Regions from separate parts of the Arthrobacter sp. AL05 genome, predicted to be linked through region 2. Evidence: riboswitches for the same ligand, from Rfam matches in the RefSeq annotation. Region 2 holds a riboswitch; each other region holds the start of a gene.
The links. Region 2 has a riboswitch for cyclic di-AMP ahead of QK287_RS14415 (hypothetical protein). Riboswitches for the same ligand answer to the same signal wherever they lie in the genome.
Positions count from the first base shown of each region.

Region 1: linked by a shared signal. The riboswitch ahead of QK287_RS15675 (NlpC/P60 family protein) and the one ahead of QK287_RS14415 (hypothetical protein) in region 2 are both predicted to bind cyclic di-AMP.
Region 3: linked by a shared signal. The riboswitch ahead of QK287_RS12075 (hypothetical protein) and the one ahead of QK287_RS14415 (hypothetical protein) in region 2 are both predicted to bind cyclic di-AMP.

Region 1 covers NZ_JASBRC010000014.1:76,933-83,102, reverse strand. The annotation lists gene QK287_RS15680 (HNH endonuclease) at 1-328, opposite strand, end outside; gene QK287_RS15675 (NlpC/P60 family protein) at 550-1,326, opposite strand; cyclic di-AMP (ydaO/yuaA leader) riboswitch at 1,584-1,742, opposite strand; gene QK287_RS15670 (M23 family metallopeptidase) at 1,889-2,710, opposite strand; cyclic di-AMP (ydaO/yuaA leader) riboswitch at 2,715-2,953, opposite strand; gene QK287_RS15665 (metal-dependent transcriptional regulator) at 3,068-3,766, opposite strand; gene serC (phosphoserine transaminase) at 4,032-5,159, shown strand; gene QK287_RS15655 (MFS transporter) at 5,187-6,170, opposite strand, start outside.
Region 2 covers NZ_JASBRC010000012.1:57,304-63,473, reverse strand. The annotation lists gene QK287_RS14430 (winged helix-turn-helix domain-containing protein) at 11-874, opposite strand; gene QK287_RS14425 (response regulator transcription factor) at 1,558-2,298, shown strand; gene QK287_RS14420 (HAMP domain-containing sensor histidine kinase) at 2,302-3,933, shown strand; cyclic di-AMP (ydaO/yuaA leader) riboswitch at 4,044-4,230, shown strand; gene QK287_RS14415 (hypothetical protein) at 4,230-4,964, shown strand; gene QK287_RS14410 (HAD-IA family hydrolase) at 5,007-5,690, opposite strand; partial or broken gene QK287_RS18520 (VOC family protein) at 5,763-6,021, opposite strand; gene upp (uracil phosphoribosyltransferase) at 6,115-6,170, opposite strand, start outside.
Region 3 covers NZ_JASBRC010000009.1:25,948-32,117, forward strand. The annotation lists gene QK287_RS12060 (DedA family protein) at 137-790, opposite strand; gene QK287_RS12065 (DUF5129 domain-containing protein) at 803-2,257, shown strand; gene QK287_RS12070 (dihydrofolate reductase family protein) at 2,346-2,933, shown strand; gene QK287_RS12075 (hypothetical protein) at 2,991-3,725, opposite strand; cyclic di-AMP (ydaO/yuaA leader) riboswitch at 3,730-3,928, opposite strand; gene QK287_RS12080 (hypothetical protein) at 4,101-4,376, shown strand; gene QK287_RS12085 (DNA alkylation repair protein) at 4,399-5,052, opposite strand; gene QK287_RS12090 (universal stress protein) at 5,126-5,584, opposite strand; gene QK287_RS12095 (DinB family protein) at 5,662-6,170, opposite strand, start outside.

The DNA.
Region 1 (6,170 bases), on a different contig from region 2:
CCAGGTTCTCCCAGGAATCCGCGCCACCCCTTGATTTGGGCTGGACATGGTCGATGGTGTGCGCGGCTTTGCCGCAATAGGCGCACCGGTGTCCGTCCCGGCGGAGCACACCGCGGCGGCTCACCGCCGCAGTGGTGTTGTACCGGGGCCTGATATAGCGGTGCAGCAGTATCACTGACGGCCGGCCCAGCACATCCTGCGGCCCAACCACAGGTTCGCCGCCTTCCGCCACTACGCTGGCTTTCCCGGTCAGCACAAGGACAAGCGCCCGGCGGAAGGTCACCACCGCCAGCGGCTCATATCCAGCATTAAGAACGAGAGTGCGCATCCGCATACCTCTTCACGGCCGCACCCGCCAGGGGCACGAGGGCCGGCTGCCCTGTGCATGGTCGGGCTATGGATCGACAAAACAAGAGTAAACACGGACATGGCAATTCGCCGAATCTTTTTTGCTCTCCCCTGCCCGTGTCGGCCGAAGTTCACGGATCGGCAACACAAAGGACCCCCGCCGTTTGGCGGGGGTCCTTAGGTGTTGCTAAAGCTGCTGTCTTAGCCGCCGACGCGGATGAAGACCGGGCCGGAGCCGACGTTGACCGTCTGCAGGGAGGTGGTTCCACCGTTCCAGCCGCCGTGAACGGCCATGCCGTTGCCGACGTAGACGGCGATGTGGGCCATGCCGGCGCCACCGTTCTGGTAGTAGGCAAGATCGCCCGGCTGTGCCTCGGCGGCGCTCACCGTGCGGCCGAGGGACAGGTAACCTGCCGGCCAGCCGTGGTAATTGATGCCTGCGGCAGCGAGCGCGTTCGTGGCCAGTGCGGTGCAGTCCTGGCTAACACCGAGCTGGGCATAAGCGGCAGCGGCAATCGTTGCGCCCATGCCGCTGGCGACGGCCGGCGCCTTGGAAACGGCTGCTACCGCGGTGCCGGTGGCGGCAGTTGCGGCGGCAGCTACCTGGGTACCGGCCGCTTTGGCAGCAGGCGCTTCCTGGACCTTCACAACGGGCTTCGGGGCCTCAACAACCGGAGCCGGGGTGGTGGTGACGGCCGGCTTCTCGAAGGAGATCGCGATAGTGGAAGCAGCCGAGATGGCAGCCGGGGTGCTCGACTGGACGTCGAGTGTGGAAGCGGAGGCGGATTCGCGCTGAACGTTGGCCTCAGCAGCATTGGCTGCGATACCGCTGGTCAGGACGAGGCCGGAAGCAGCAGCGATAACTGCGGCCTGGCGACCCATGCCGCCGGCGTTGCCGCCGACAGCCTTGGCAATGACGGCCAGCGAGTTGGTCCTGGTGACCTCGGCGCGATGCCGTGCGTTTGCACGAGTAGTCATTAAGTTCTCTCTTTCGTGTTCCTGGTCCGCGCTTTTAGGCGCGGGCTGAGGACGCTCCGGCATCTTGGGGGTACGCCGGATCGCCCCGAAAATGGGTTACTTAGCGAAGGGTGTACTGCGAAGACGCGCCAAAAGCGGCAACCGTGTGGCCTGCGGTCCGGGCACCGGCAAGGCCGGCGCGTTCATTGGATTCCAGCGGGCTCGAAAGAGCAGCGCAAGCGCGGTGAAGCGCGGAATTTTGGCGTGTATGCACGAAAGTAGCCTCTCCCAATGCCTGCGAGGTGAGCTGTCGGATTCGGATGGGAGTCACCCGGCCGCGCTGCTTCCTGGGAAGCTTTGCGACTTAACCCCAAGGCCTTCTTGCGAAGACCAAAATTGGTTCCCCCGCCCCTGCCAGACGATGTCATGCGAACGGACCTTGAGCGGTGGCAGAGCTAGGCAATCCACTCAAGAGCGCCAACTTCGAAAAAGTTGGCGTGGTTCAAACTTTACAGCAGTTGGACCCTAATGTCACATTCGGATCACGGCGTGTCCTCAGAATGCGAGAGTGTCCCCTCTATTTTCAGAGCCAACCGGTCGGGTCGACGACTTCGCCGTTGACCATAACCTCGAAGTGGAGGTGGCAGCCGGTGGAGGCGCCGGTGGTGCCGCTAAGAGCCACAACATCCCCGCGGGAGACCTGCTGCCCCACCTTCACGCTGGCGGAGGACAGATGGTTGTAGGTGGTCTCCAGGCCGTTGCCGTGGTCGATCACCACGCGGTTACCACCGCCGTAGGGGTGCCAGCCGGTGAATGTCACGGTGCCGCTCGCGGCAGCGTGGACTACGGTGCCGCACTGCGCCGAGTAGTCCTGCCCGCGGTGGAACTCGCCCGAGCCTCCGGTGATGGGGCTGACGCGGTAGCCAAACGGCGACGCCGTGACCATCTGGTCCAGCGGCGCCCCAAGGCTGCCTGCGGAGGCCGCCCGGGTGATCGAGCCAGCGGACTGTGCACTGAGCAACTGCTTGAGCTTTCCGTCCGGATCGCCCTTGGTGGTTACTGCCGTGCGGCTGAAGTCGATCTTGGCCGCTGCTGCTGTCACATCGGGCTGCACGGCTGCCGGGCTGGCTGCCGCGCCGGAGCCGGCGTCTGTGGCCAGAACAGGGCCAGTTGCGGGAACTGTGACGGTGAGGGCCAAGCCCGCAGCGGCCAGTGCAAGACCCGCCTTTTGGCCTACACCGCTGGCGGCGGCAAAATCTGTTACCTGGCGGAAGGGGCTGCGGCGGTCCCTGCGCGCGTCACGGTGCGCGTCACGCGGACGCTCTGCCGTCATGGCAGCGGCGGGACGCGGCTCCGAGGCAGGGCCGGTCGCACGGCGGCGGCCCTTGGCGGTCTGGGTGGTCAACAACGGTTCCTCTCTGGAGAGCCTGCGGAGTTAGCTGTCGGATTCGGGTCAGAGAGATCAACGACCCGGTCCGCCGTGGCAAGCAATCACGCGCAGGGGCATCCGATGGATTCCGTGTTTGTGGGTACTTGCCGCTGACGGTCTTCACCCCAAGGCCGCTAAACAGCCAAAAGTGGTTCCCCCGCCCCTGCCAGGAGATGATTCTGCGACTGTTCCGCTGGCAGGGCTCGGCTTCGGATCAGATAACGCTTTGATATCGGTACTAGTCTCCAACTATAGGCGATTAAGCCGTCCAGTGATAAATCCGTTATCAGCTTGTGGACAACTCGCGGACGGCCCCGGGTTGTCGCGGCAACCTCAGGAAGCGATGGTTACAAAGACGTGGGCAGCGACCTCAGGCGGTAATTCAAGGGCACCTTCGATGTCAGGAACGCGCACTGAAATGTACTCCCCCACGCGCTCCAGGGATACCAGGGCGCCGGGGCGGATGCCGCCCTCATCGAGCTGGACCAACAGCTCCGGCTCTACCTGGATGGGCTCGGCCAGCCGGTTGACCCTGACACTGGAATCAGGCCCATAGCCGGCCATGGCTTCGAGCAGATTCACGACGCCGTCAGGGTTGGGGTCGGCGGGCAGGCCGCCCAGTTCCGCCAGACCCGGGATCGGATTGCCATAGGGCGAGACGGTGGGATGGTTGAGAAGTTCGAAGATCCGCCGCTCCACCCGTTCGCTCATCACATGCTCCCAGCGGCACGCCTCCTCATGGACATAGGCCCAGTCGAGTCCGATGACGTCGGCCAGCAGCCGCTCGGCAAGCCGGTGCTTGCGCATGACTTCGATGGCGCGCTTGCGGCCAACGCCGGTCAGTTCAAGGTGGCGGTCTCCGGATACAACCACAAGCCCGTCGCGTTCCATCCGGCCTACGGTCTGGGAAACAGTGGGGCCGGAGTGGCGCAGCCGTTCGGCGATGCGGGCGCGAAGGGCGACGATGTTCTCTTCTTCAAGTTCCAGAATGGTCCGAAGATACATCTCGGTTGTATCGATCAGATCCGTCATTCAGCTCAGCTCCTCGAGCGCCGTCCTTGCGTGATTTCCACCGTACCGTGCGCTGCCGGCGACCTGGCGGGTTCCGCCGTACGTTCGCAGGCCAGCTTAGCCTAATTTGAGTTACTCCGGATAATCTCAATGACCGGACTGTGACGGTCCCTTTTGCCTCCCCCGCGGGACAGTCAGGCAGAATGAAACAACAGGCTCCGCCGCAGCCACCCTGCCGGGCCGTCACCCGAGCCACCCGTAGTACCAGCCGAAAATTGGAGCCACTGTGAGCGACACCAGCATCACGATTCCCGCAAACCTCCTTCCAAAGGACGGCCGGTTCGGCGCCGGGCCGTCCAAGGTCCGCCCGGAACAGATGGCAGCACTCGCCGCGGCGACAAAGCTGCTGGGCACCTCGCACCGCCAGGCGCCGGTCAAGAACCTGGTCGGGTCGGTCCGGAACGGGCTCAGCGCGTTCTTCCGCGCCCCTGAAGGCTATGAGGTCATCCTGGGCGTCGGCGGATCAACCGCGTTCTGGGATATTGCCAGCTTCGGCCTGGTGGAGAACAAGGCACAGCACTTGTCCTTTGGCGAGTTTGGCTCCAAGTTCGCTGCCGCCACCAACAAGGCACCGTTCCTGGCCGATTCCGCAATCATCAAGTCCGAGCCGGGCACCCGTCCGCATGCCCGGGCCGAAGCCGGCGTCGACGTTTACGCGTGGCCGCAGAATGAGACGTCCACCGGCGTCGCGGCTCCGGTGCGGCGCGTCGAAGGCGCCGATGAGGGTTCGCTCGTCCTGGTGGACGCAACGTCAGCTGCCGGCGGACTGGACGTCGACGTCGCGGAAGCGGATGTGTACTACTTCGCTCCGCAGAAGAACTTTGCTTCCGACGGCGGGCTTTGGCTTGGTTTGTTCTCCCCGGCCGCGCTGGAGCGTGCGGCCCGGATCAAGGCCGGCGGCCGCTGGATCCCGGACTTCCTGGACCTCCAAACCGCGATTGAGAACTCCAGGCTGAACCAGACCTACAACACGCCGGCGCTGGCAACCCTCGTTACCCTCGATGCCCAGGTGCAGTGGCTCAATATGAACGGCGGGCTGGACTTCGCCTCGGCACGGACCGCGGACTCAGCGGGACGGATCTACCGCTGGGCCGAGGACTCGGCGTTCGCCACCCCGTTTGTGGCAAGGCCAGAGGACCGCTCCAACGTCATTGCGACGATCGACTTCGACGACTCGGTCGATGCAGCCGCGATCGCCGGTGCGCTGCGCGCCAACGGCATTGTGGACACCGAACCGTACCGGAAACTGGGCCGTAACCAACTGCGCATCGCCACTTTCGTGGCCATCGAGCCGGACGATGTCTCGGCTCTGCTGGAATGCATCGACTATGTGGTGGGCGAACTGAAAAAGTAGTACCCCGAACCCAGCGGCGCCGCAGCGTCAGTGTTCGACGGCGCCGCCCGGGTTTTGACCCCGGGCTGCGCCGCCTGCCGGCGGCCCGCTGCCGCCGGGTCCAGCTTCCCTCCGCGTGCCTGCGGAGACGACACGGAAGTGGTTCAGCCCCCGGGCCCGGCGGTCGAACCGGAGCCGCAGCCTTTTGGCCCGGACGATCCACAACAGTCCGATCAGGGCAGCGACCAGTCCGGACGCCGCCGCGATACTCAGGGCCCAGCGCGGACCGGCAATGTTCGCCACCCAGCCCACGAACGGCGCCCCGATCGGCGTGCCGCCCATAAAGATGGCCATATAGAGCGCCATCACCCGGCCGCGCATCACCGGGTCTGTCGTGGTCTGCACATAGCCATTGGCGCTTGTCATCATCGTGATGGCGAAGAGCCCGACCGGTACCAGTGCCACTCCGAACCAGAAGTAGCTGGGGGCCAGCGCGGCGACGCCGGAGGTCACGCCAAAAGCGCCGGCCGCGCCGAAAATGAACCGCAGCCGGGGCTTCTTCCGGCCGGCTGACAGCAGCGCGCCGGCGACCGAGCCAATGGCCATAATGGAGTTCATCAGCCCGAAGGCGCTGGCATCCAGGCCGAATTCCGTTCCGACCATAGCCGCGATGAACAGCACGAAGTTCAGTCCCAGCGTGCCAACAATAAAGACCGCAACGAGCACCACCACAATGTCCGACCGGAACCGCACATAGCGCAGCCCTTCGCGGATCCGCCCCTTGCCGGCAGCCGCGCGGGGCAGCAGGCGCAGCGTCGTGGCGGGAATCTTCCACAGGCTCAGCAGCAGCGCCATAAAGGTCAGGGTGTTGATCATAAAGACCCAGCCCGGGCCGACCGCAACGGTGAGGACACCCGCCACCGCCGGTCCGATCATCCGGGCCACATTAAAGGAAGCGCTGTTGAGGGCCACCGCGTTGGGCAGATACTCATCGTGGACCAGTTCCGAGACGAAGGTCTGCCGCACCGGGGC
Region 2 (6,170 bases):
GGGCCCAACGCTAGATCGAGTACTCCGGTGCGGCCCAGACCACAACTTCCGGGTGCTCATAGAACCGGTAACCCTGGCCGCGGACCGTCCGCACCGTGTTGGCGAGGCGGCCGAGCTTGGAGCGCAGGCGGCGGATGTGGACGTCGATGGTCCGCTCGTTGGGCACTTCTTCGGCATTGCGCCACAGGCCCTCCAGCAATTCATCACGGCCTACGGTACGGGTGCCGTTCTCAACGAGGTAGTTGAGCAGCTCGAACTCCTTGAACGTAAGGTTCAGGGATTCGCCGTCGAGTGCCACTTCACGGCGGGCAAGGTCGATCAGCACACCGGACGGGCGCGGATCCTGCGGCTGCTGCAGGCGGGCGCTCTCGGACCGCTGGCGGGAGCCCACTGTGGGGTCGCCGAAGGTGGAACGGACGACGTCGAGGGCGGAGCCCGGCGCGCTGGCCGGTGCGACGGCGACGGCGGCGTAGCTTTCGGCACCGGATACCAGCGACTGGGCGTAGGCCCGGATTTCCTGGGCCAGCTTGGCAATGGAGGTGCCGGCAGCCGCTGCTGTCTCCTCATCGATACCCATGTAGAGCACAAAACCCCGGGCGACGTTGTCAACCGGGACGGGGCGGAGGGGGCTGCCGCCGGCAGGGGCAATCACGGGCGTCGGCGCAGTGGCCGGTGCCGGCGGAACAGCCCGGAGCTGTCCATAGGAGTTGGGGTTGTAGCCCTGGGGTGCAAAACCCGGAGTGGGGAAGCTGTTTCCGGAGCCGGCGGGCGCGAAGGATGCCCTGTCGCCGAAGCCTTGGCGAATACCGGAGGTCTGGCCGGCTTTGCCGGCGTTACGGACGGAGATGTGGACGTATCCGGATGCAACTGACATGGATTGCTTACCTCAATGTGAATGGCCGTCATCGCGGCTCGAATGCTACTTTTCCCCGCAATGAATACTGGGGAGGGGCGCCCGACACTGGGCTGGGGCGAATGCCTAGAAACCTTTGGGGTGTAAAGGTTAGGCGTGCATTCGACAACAGCGCTTCCCTGCGTCAGCGGGTGCGCTGATCCAGGAAACTGCGGCTGCAGGTGCTGTTGAGTTCTTGTTCACAATTGAAGTGTGCAACGTAACAATGAAAACTTGCAAGTAACAAAGGCTCCTGGATTCCACATTCTGAGACGAATATCCACAATGTGGCGCGGATCACGCTTCGGCCAAGAGGGCGAGTCGAGCAACAGATTTTACGATCAGCAAGCAAATGCCGCCTTTTGCGAATCCTATTCGGCAAATCGAGACAACGAGCATGCATAATTCTTTGCTGGCGAGTTGAGTGACTACTGGGCCGCCACTCCACGCGGGGCTGCCGTCCCACCTGGTGGTCATCCTGCTGCCGGGAAGCGCCCGGACCCGGGATCACGCAGCTTGGCGACCGCCCAGCGGCTTATCTTGGCGACCGCATCAGCAGGACGCTGCCGTGGGCAGTCTCCTCTCCAGCTCGCTAGGGTGGGATTCACAGGTGCCGCACAGGATCACCAAAGGCGTAGCTAACCGGCAGATCGGAGAGTTGTCCCATGGCCACCTCGCACTCCACGACCAACAACCTCCCGCAGCTGAGCCATCCGGACGGCTCCCCCATCCGCGCCCTGGTAGTGGACGATGAACCGAGCCTCTCCGAGCTGATGAGCATGGGCCTGCGAATGGCGGGCTGGTCGGTGGCTGTCGCCGCCGACGGACCGGAGGCCATGAAGCTCGCCCGGGAATTCCGGCCCGACGTCCTGGTGCTCGACGTGATGCTGCCCGGGTTCGACGGCGTCGAGCTCCTCGGCAGGATCCGGGCCTTCGCGCCGGAGGTACCGGCCTTGTTCCTGACGGCAAAGGACGACGTCCAGGACCGCATCACCGGGCTGGCTGCCGGCGGCGACGACTACGTGACTAAGCCGTTCAGCATGGAGGAAGTGTTGCTCCGCCTGCACCGGCTGGTCCAGCGGTCCGGGGTGGCAGCAATGGATACGGCCGAACTCGTCGTCGGGGACCTTGTCCTGAACATCGACACACGGGAAGTGCGGCGCGCAGGTGACGAGCTCCACCTCACGGCCACCCAGTTCGAGCTGCTGCGCTACCTCATGGAGAACCCGAAACGGGTCGTCAGCAAAGCCCAAATCCTGGACCGTGTCTGGGACTACGACTTTGGCGGGCAGGCCAACATCGTGGAGCTCTACATCTCCTACCTCCGCAAAAAGGTCGACGCCGTCCACCCGCCGATGATCCACACGGTCCGCGGCGCCGGCTATGTCCTGAAGCCGGCGGACTGAATCGTGCCTGTCCGTTCCGGCAGGGCCGGCCCCGCCGGACCCGTGTGGCACACCCCTTCCAGCTGGCACCTGCGCACCCGGCTTGTTCTGGTTGCCATGGCCCTTCTGGTGGCGATCTGCGGTGCTGTCGGCCTAGTCAGTTACGCCTCGATGGATTCCTTCCTGACCAGGCAGCTCGACACACAACTCGCGCAAGCCGCGGACCGTGCCCGCGAGTTTGGCCGCACCGGCGGCCGCGCCGACCCCCTTGAGGCCCGGGGCCAGGGAATCGGGACCCTTAACGCCAGGATCGTGGCCGGCTCGGTACGCGGCGCCGGTTTCCTCGCCGAAGACGCCACCCGAAAGTCCCTGACCAGGGAGGACAACGCAGCTCTCCTGTCGCTCCCTGCGAGCAGCGAGCCGGTCAACCGGTCTCTTTCCGCCGGGGCCTACCGGCTGGTAGCCTTCACGGCCCCGGACGGCGGCGTGATCGTGACCGGGCTGCCGCTCACCGAGAAATTGAACACGCTGGCCTCTTTGGTTTGGACTATGGTGCTTGTCTCTGCGGGCGGCCTTGTTGTCATTGGCCTCGCCGGCACGGCGTTGATTCGCCGCACCATGAAGCCGCTCGATCAGCTCTCCGAGGTGGCCACGAAAGTGTCCCGCCTCCCCCTCGACGCCGGAGAAGTCGGACTTGCCATGCGGGTGCCCGCATCCGCAGCACATCCCGGCACCGAGGTGGGCAGTGTTGGCCACGCCCTGAACCTGATGCTGGACAATGTATCCAACGCACTCGAAGCCCGGCAGAAGAGCGAAATGAAGGTCCGCCAGTTTGTCGCAGACGCCTCGCACGAGCTGCGCACACCCCTGACGGCGATCCGCGGGTACACCGAACTGATGCGGATGACCGAACACTTCACCCCAGACGGCGAGAAGTCCCTGGCCCGGGTGCAGAGCCAGTCCGAGCGGATGACCACCCTGGTGGAGGATCTGCTCCTGCTAGCCCGGCTGGACGAGGGCCGGCCGCTCCGCCTCAGCGACGTGGACCTCACCCAGCTGGCCATCGAGACGGTGAGCGACGAAAAAGTGATGGCACCGGACCGGGTATGGCACTTGGAGCTCCCGGCGGAGCCGGTGGTGGTCCGCGGCGACACGACCCAGCTCCACCAGGTTCTGGCCAACCTGCTCTCCAACGCACGCAAGCACACTGGAACCGGCACCACCGTGGTGACAGCTGTGCAGCGGGCTCCCGACGGCACCGCCGTGATGACCGTAACGGACAACGGCCCCGGGATCGCCCCGGAGTTCGTGGACCGGGTCTTTTCGAGGTTTACGCGCGCGGATGCGTCGCGCAGGAATCCTGCAACCGGTACAACGCCGGTATCCGGCCGGCCGCGCCCGCTCGTGCCGCTGCGCGCACACCGGCTGCCGTCCGCACCGGGTGCGGACTCACCCCTCGCCGCCGCGGCTGCCGGCCCGGCCCGAACTGCCGCGTCGTCTGAGGGCACCAGCGGGCTGGGATTGTCAATTGTGCAGTCGATTGTCGAAGCCCATGGCGGCACTGTCAGCGTAACGTCGGTGCCGGGCCGGACCGAGTTCACCGTTCGGCTGCCGGACGCTCCGGCCGAGGACCGGACACCCCGCCGCTCCAGCTAATCCGCGAAGCAATCCGCCGCGCCGAACCCGCCGCTCCTGTTATCGAAATGTGACATTGGCGTTCCGGTCCTGTACCGTCTTTAGCGTGCGGTCATCACTCGGACCGCATATCCGGATGCACGCCAAACTCTGCCGCCTCCCGGATTCCGCTGGATTAGGCAGAGGCGGGGGACCCAGAGTTCCCGGGCATTTCTGCACATTGCGCCCTTGGGGTGAAGCCGTCACGTGAGATTCCGTGCGGCCGGGTGACCTCATCCGAACCCGACAGCTAACTCCGCAGGCGTTGAGAGGCGACCATGACTGAATTCACGGTACAAACACGCCCTGAGGGCGATGTAAAGAGGCGCTCCAAGCCGTCGCGACACCGCGCCGAGCCCGCCAAACCGGCGTCGGCCCTGTCCCGGTTCACCACCGGCCTGGGCTCCACCGGCCGCCGGGCGGCAGTTGTCGCAGCGGCGTGTGCAGTGCTCGTGGGAGCCGGCGCCGCCGGCCAAGCGTCGGAGACAGCCACCCGCAACGCCAGCAGCGCCAGCAGCGCCACAAAATCGGCAGTCAGTGCGGATCCGCTGCAGCACCTCGACTTTGAACGCGTCCTGGTGGCGAACCAGACCGTTAGCCCGCCGGCCGATACCCCGGCCCCGGTCGCCGAGGTTAAGCCTGCCGAGTTACCGGCCCCCGCCGCCGCACCGGCGCCGGAGCCCGCGCCGGTTCCTGTTGCCGTTGACGATCCCGCCGGAGCGCAGGCTTATGCGGCCAGCCAACTGGGTGCCCACGGCTGGGACGCCGGCCAGATGCAGTGCCTGGTCAAACTCTGGACCAAGGAGTCTGACTGGAAGACTACTGCCACCAACCCGAGCAGCGGCGCCTACGGCGTGGTTCAGTCCCTCCCGGCCGAGAAGATGGCCAGCGCAGGCGCCGACTACCTCACGAATTACCGGACGCAGATCAACTGGGGACTGAACTACGTCCAGGAACGCTACGGCTCACCGTGCGGGGCGCTGAACTTCCACTACGCGAACAACTGGTACTGAGCTGCGGCGGAGGCACCGGCCCTTCGAAACGGGGCCACGGTTTCACAGCCGGAAAGAGATGATGCTGCGGCCGGCGTCGTCGACCCCGACCTCGCACAAGACGGCTGAGTAATCGGCGATGCGCAGCACGCCGTCGGGCAGTTCGCCGGGGTTCGGGCCTACCGCCACCGTCCGCATCCCGGCAGCCAGGCCGGCGGCGATGCCGGCCGGCGCGTCCTCGAAAACCACAGCGTCCGCCGGGTCCACTCCGAGCAGTTCGGCCGCGCGCAGGTAGCCTTCCGGGTGTGGCTTACCGCGGCCGACGAGATCTGCTGTCACGGCGGTGGCGGGCAAGGCAAGACCGGCGGCGGCCATCCGAATGTCTGCCAGCAGCCGGTCCGCCGATGTCACCAGGGCGACGGCGTCCGCCGGCAGCAGGCGCAGCAACCCGGCAGCGCCCGGCAATGCCACGATGCCGGCAGTCCTGGCGCGTTCCATGGCACCCAGTTCCGCGGTGAGGGCCGCGACGTCGGCTCCCGCCGGCGCGAAGCGCCGCACCGTGTCCGCTGCCTGAACGCCATGGGAGGTGCGCAGGATCTCGGCAAGGTCCAGACCATAGCGGGCAGCAAACTCCCCCCAGACCTGTTCCACCGCTGCGGTGGAATCAACGAGAGTCCCGTCCATGTCAAAAAGCACCGCCCGGACGGTGAAGGCGGTCGGAAGCGCGGTGCCGGTAACTGAAGTCATCGTCCCATCTTGCCGCGTACCAACCGGATGTTCCGGATCCCTTGGCTGTCCGGAGCCGGTTGACCGTGCCGTGAGCTGTTGCACCGCCCACTTGTTGCCGTCGGGATCGGCAAAGTAGAGGAAATGTCCCCAGTCCTGGACATCGACGCCGCTGCCGTCCACGCCGTTGTCCTTGAGCTGCTTGTGGGCGGCCTGAATGTCGCTGACCACGAGTTGCAGGGTCGGTGCCGTACCCGGCGGTGCATCGCTGGGGCCCTCACCGAACGCGATCGAGCAGCCCGAGCCCGGCATCGGATACGGGAACTAAAATGAGTTCGAGTTTCCAGTCCATGGGCTCAGGCCAGTCCCGTGTTGAGTTTCCCGGCAGGCCGGGCCCCCACTGGTGGGAAGGTCCGCCGCGCCGGTGTTGCTGCCGGGCGCTGGCTCAGCCGGCCACACCGTAGAGACGGTCGCCGGCGTCGCCCAGACCCGGGACGATAT
Region 3 (6,170 bases), on a different contig from region 2:
GGGCCTCAGTCCTGCAACGTGATCACGTCGATCGTGCCGTCCGGCCTGACCGTCACGAGTACACGGCGTCCGCTCACGCCCTGGAGTTCACCGACCTGCCCGATGGCGTGGGTGCGGGCCCGCCGTCATGGTGCCTTTAGGCCCCACCCCGCCCTGACCTGCTGTTTCGCCGTCGGATTCCCTTGAGGATAAGCCAGCCGGCGACGGCAGCCAAGGCAGCGTAGGCGGCAACGTTGAAAAAGCGGGAGTACTCGTCAATGAGCCGGTACTGCGCCCCGAGCAGTGCCCCCAGCCCGATTAGCAGCGCGTTCCAGATTCCGCTCCCCGCAACCGTGAACGCGCTGAAGGTGCCGAGGTGCATCCGCCCGGCGCCGGCAGGCAACGAGATCAGGCTTCGAACGCCCGGCAGCAGCCTGCCGAAAAAAACCGCGGACTTTCCATGACGGCTGAACCAGTCTGCGGCTTTTTCACAGTCTTCCCGGTCCATCAGCGGGACCCTCGACAACCACCGAATGGACCGCTCCAGCCCCAGCCGCGCCCCCAGCCAATACAGCAGCAAGGAGCCAAGGTAGGCACCCAGGGTACTGGTGCCCAGCACGAGAGCCATGTTTATGCTCCCCTGCCGCGTGAGGAACCCCGCCAGCGGAAGGATGACCTCGCTGGGAATGGGCGGGAAGACCGTCTCCGCCAGGGTAAAGAGTCCCACACCCCATTCACCAAGGGCGTCAACTGCGCGCGCGGCTAGACCGGCCAGGCCACCCACCCCGTCGACGCCATCGACAGCAGGCACTACGCTCGGGAAATGGGAATCGTTCGGAAAATACGTGCTGTCCTCGCTCTCGTGTTGATCGGACTGGCGGGGACCGGTCCGGCGGCACAGGCCGTTACCGCTTCCGACATCGTTGTGGAGGACAAGGCGGGCGTACTTGACCAAAAAACCCTCCTGCCTGCAATCCGGCAGATTGATTTCTACCAGCCCACCAAGGTGGCCGTCTACACCTACAGTGGTGCGGCGTCGGATAACCTCAACGAGGAAGTCCTGCGCTTCGCCCGGTCCGAACATCCGGAATGGATCAGCGAGGACGGGCAAAAATGGGCGAACGGGCTCTATATCTTCGCCCTGGACCCGGTGGGCCGGCATGTTGGCACGTACATGGGCGAGGACCGGAAGGTCTCGCTGGATCAGCGCGAGGACATCCAGAACGCTACCAAGGAGCTCTTTCGCGATGCCCAGTGGACAACCGGCACCATCGCCGGCATCCAGCGCGGCGCCGAACTGATCAACCAGCCCTGGTACCGGTCCACAGCCTTCCTCGTCGCGGCCTGGGGTGCCGCGGCTGCCGCCGTGGCCGGCGCCGCGACCTGGCTGATCGTGCGGTGGCGGACCAGGCTCAGCAGCCGCAAGGAACAGGCTCGCGGCGACGCGAGCTACGCCAGCGTCAGCATGGACCTCCAGGTCACCGAACTGAACGCCGGCACCATCCCGGAAGCGTCCCGCTACGGCAGTACAGTGCTGGAAAAGCACCGGACCTTTATGGCGAAGTACCGCACGGCCACCGGTCTCTCCAACCAGGTCCATTCCTTGTCCGCCAGGGACCTCAGCCGCCGGCCGAACCTGAAACTGATCCGCAGCTACGCCGACGCCGCCGCCGAATTGGATGCCCTCGACGACGTTATCGCCGACACCAATGCCCTGCTCAATCGTGGCTCCGTGTGGGCGCCTGCCTGGGACCGGCAGCTCGCTCCGTTCCGCGCCGACCTCGCGGCAATTGAACAGATGCTCAGCAAGCGCAACGCCGGGGGCAACACGGCGACCGCAGCGGCCCTGCGTTCGTTCCGGGACACAAGCCACCGCGATATCGAAAGGTGGACGGCGGAACTCGCGGACGGAACCATCAGCCCTGAGACGGCCCTGGACCGGCTGCGGGACGCACGCACCCAGCTCTCCGAGCTGCTCAGGGACCACGCGGATACCGTCATCGCCGGCTACGCCAAAAACGAAAAGGAAGCCAACCTGATGCGCAAGGAAATGGAAAGCGCCCAGGCCGGCAGCAAAGCCAAGTACGGGCGTACCTACGAGCCCAGCATCCTTGGCACCGTGTACCCGGCCTACTACTTCTTCTCCGTTCCCACTTTCAACTCCGGTTTCAACACCGGTGTCAGCAGCGTCGGAAGCGCCCGCGGCGGCGGCGGCACCACCGGCTACGGCGCAAGCGGCGGAAGCTTCTCCGGGTCCGGCAGTTCATCCAGCTTCTAACGGTTCGGCCGGAATTGACCCTACCGGAGAGCCGAACTGCGGCGTACGCTCGAACTCCCGGGGTGCCGGGCAGCGAAGGAGTGATGCAATGCACAAAGTCATTCTGATGTTTCAGGTATCCCTGGACGGATTCATCGAGGGGCCGGGGCAGGACCTGAGCTGGCATCGGGTCGATGAAGAACTGCACCAACATTTTAACGAAGAGCTCCGCGGCATGGGAGCGTTTCTAGACGGCCGCGTGACGTACGAGATGATGGCCGAGTACTGGCCCACGGCCGCCCAGGACCCGTCCAGCACGGCCCCGGAGATCGAGTTCGCCGGGATCTGGCGGGACATGCCCAAGGTCGTCTACTCCAGGACCTTGTCGAAGGCCGGCTGGAATACGCAGGTGGTGCGCGAGGTCGTTCCCGGGGACGTGAGGCGGCTCAGGGAACACTCGGATGGCGACCTTGCGCTGGGCGGTGCAGAGCTCGCGGAGGCCTTCAGGCGGCTGGGGCTGATCGATGAGTACCGGATCTATGTGCACCCGGTCCTGCTTGGCCGGGGCAAGCCTTTGTTTCAGGCGGCCGATGACATCACGGCGCTCCGGCTGCTGGAGAGCCGTACCTTCGGCAGCGGGGTGGTGTTGCTGCGGTATTCCCCGGAGCCTGCCTCCGGGCAGACCGAAGGCCGGTGATCCGCTGCCCCCAAGGCAACCGATCGACCGGCCTTCAGTACAGTGCCTGCGGTTGTGCTAGCCGGCGCGGACGAACGTTACGGGCCCCGTGGCGGTCAGCCAGGACAGCGGGTGGGCCATGGTGGCGTTGACACCGTTCATGCCGCCGCTGATGGCCTGGCCGTTGCCGGCGTAGATGGCAACGTGGCCGGACTGGACAATGATGTCTCCGGGCTGGGGGTCGCCGACTACCTTCCCGTAGTTCATAAAGCCCATCGGACCAATGTCACCAACCGGGATGCCGGCAGCGTTCAGGGCCTTCTCGACCATCGCGGTGCAGTCCTGCGTGATGCCGACCTGGCCGTACGCCACGGCCAGAAGGGTGGCATTGACCCCGCCGGCAGCCGGGGCAGCAACAGGAGCCGCTGCCGGCGCAGGTGCAGCCTGGACGTTGACAGTAGCCTTCGCGGCGGCAGGGGCGGCAGGGGCGGCCGCACGGGCCGGTGCTGCGGGGGCCGCGACGGGCTGGGGTGCCTCGACCACGGGCGCCGGGGCAGTCTCAACGACGGGGCGTTCGAAGGTGATCTGCACAGCGGAGTCCGCCATAACCGGGGCGGCGACCACGCCCTTGACATCGACGGAACTCGCGGGTGCGGAGTCGCGCTGGGCAGGCACGTCCGCTGCATTGGCGGCCATCGCGCCGCTGAAAACCATTCCGGAAGCGGCGGCGAAGACTGCGGCCTGACGGCCGATGGTGCGGCGGGTACTGCGAAGATCGTCGCGGTTGGGCGCGTGAGTGTTGCTGAAAGTCATTAGTTGAGCCTCTCCCAATGCCTGCGGGGTGAGCTGTCGGATTCGGATGGGAGACACCCGGCCGCACGCGGACCCGATCATGTCGGGCCGTGCGGCTTCACCCCAAGACCCCTGGAGAACAGCGGGCCAAAAGTGGTTTCCCCGTCTCTGCCGGACGTTGCTGCGAGTTATCCCCGCGCCGCGGCAGAGTTAGGCAATCGGCTGGGGAGAGCCCGTCTCGGAGACAACAGGCACCTAACAAAGATAACGGAATGATCACAACATGTCACGTTGCGGTAACGGCGGACCGGGCTGCGGGGGCCCGCTGGCCCTTCCCGCACGCGGTCACAGGCATAGGATGTTGCCAACACCGTCCCCCGAAGCAGAGGCCCGAAAATGACCGCTCCCCACGCCGCCCGGCCCGCTGTGGCAATCTGCCAGCTCAGTAACCAGCCGTTGGCGGACTTCAGTGTCAACACCGAACTGCTGGTCCTGGAAAACGGGGAAGTCCACGTTTCGACGTGGGACGCCGAGCCACGCGACGGCGGCTTCGATGTTCGCGTCCTGAATGACCGCGTGGATACCCTCGGCTACATGGTGATCACGGATTGGGAGTTCTTCGACGAAAAGGCCTACGCCGTTGTGGAGCGCCGACCGGGCCACACAGGGTAGCTTGCCGGCCGGGACGTCCGGGTCAGAACTCCAGCTCCGGCCGGTGCCGTTCCATCTCGGCGAGCATCAGGGCCACCGCGACGTCGGTGACCGCACTCTCGCCGTCCTGCCCCGACTCCGCTCGGGGTGGGCACGCCAGCGCCGATCGGGCGTGACGCACGAACCGGGGCCAGTCCCCTGCGCCGGTGCGGAGTGCGCGCAGCGGGGACAGCAGGGCCGCGCGGCGCAGCCAGCCGTCGGGATCCCGAATCCAACGGTCCAGGACGCTGTCGGCGCGCACCCTGCCGACGACGTCGAGCCCGGCGATCAGGGGACCAACGACGTCGATGGCCAGCGGATCAACCAAGGCGCCCAGCCGCGCACTCCGCACAAATCCCTCGATCCGGGTCAGGTCCGTATTGGTCAGCACGCCCACTTTTGACTGCAGCAGCACAACGGCGGCGAGGCGGCGTTCAAAGACCGGCACGTCCCACAGCTCGGAGCCCAGGGCGGTGATGTCATCATGGGTCAGTTCTGGATGGCGGCGGAGGGTGTCACGGACGGTTCCGCGGACGGCTCCGACCGATGCACCGTAGTACCGGTGATTGCTGCCGTGCCTGGCCTCAGCGTCCTCGGCTCGGCTCCACGAGGACTCGCGCTGGAGGGCCGCGTCAATAGCATCACACGCATAGCTCATGGGGATATTCTCCCGCAGACCCTGGGCTGTTGATGATCCGGACCGCAAGGGGCGAGCCAACGGGCCCCGCTGCTCAAGACTCCTTGGGCCGGACAACGAGCACAGGGCAGGGCGCGTGATTGATGATCTGTGTTGCCACCGATCCCAGGTGCAGCCCGGGGAATCCGCCGTGACCACGCGCCCCCACGACAACGAGGTCGGCAGCCTTGGCGGCGTCGAGCAATGCAGACGCCGCCGAATCGCCGTGAACGACCTCTCCACTGGCTGCCACGCCCTGGCTTTCAGCAGTCTCCAGGGCAGCAGCCTGCAACGTCTCGGCTGCGCGTCGGGGGGAGTCCTCTGCCACAACTTCGCCGGCGGCCGTTTCCAACAGTGCGGGGTACCAGGCGAGCGGGGGCTTGCTCCAGGCGGTGATGAGGCGAATCCGGCCATTGCGGCGCTTTGCCTCATCCACGGCCCACTTCAGTGCACTGTCCGAATTCTCTGAGCCGTCAAAACCAACCACAATGACAAACGGGCCTGTACTGGTCATGTCTTTTCCATTCTCTAGATTCAGTGGGCGAGGTGGGCGAGTCGGTCGTGGCGGGAGCGAAAGCCGGTGCCAGTGGCCTAGACCTCGACGGCGGGTTTCAGCCCCTTCGCAAAGGCTGCCTGGCCCACGTGCTGGAGGCAATCGGCAAGGGTGCTGACCAGCCGCGCCCCAAGGGTGACGGGCGGGTCCCAGCGGGTATCGACAATGCGGTCGAAGTCCTTGTCGCCGAGGGATTCCAGGAACTGCACGGTCTGCCGGTGAACCGCGTCATAGTATTCCGCCAGGAGCTCCGGGGAGGCTTTCACCGCGTCGACCTGGTCCGAAGTATGGCGGTATCCGGTGTCTTTGGCAGCCAGGGGCAGATCAAAACGATCCGCAAACCCCTCCGCAATCCAGACCTGTTCCAGTCCTGCCGCAGCGGCGAGTTGCGCGTCCTCCACCCGGCTGAGATGCCAGATCAGCCAAGCCATCGAGTTTCCGGTGCCCGCTGGCCGACGGAGGAGGGCCGTACCGTCACTCCCGTCAAGGGTGTCTGCCACGGTTTCACGGAGCCGGCCGAAGGCGTCCAGCAACAGTTCGTTGGATT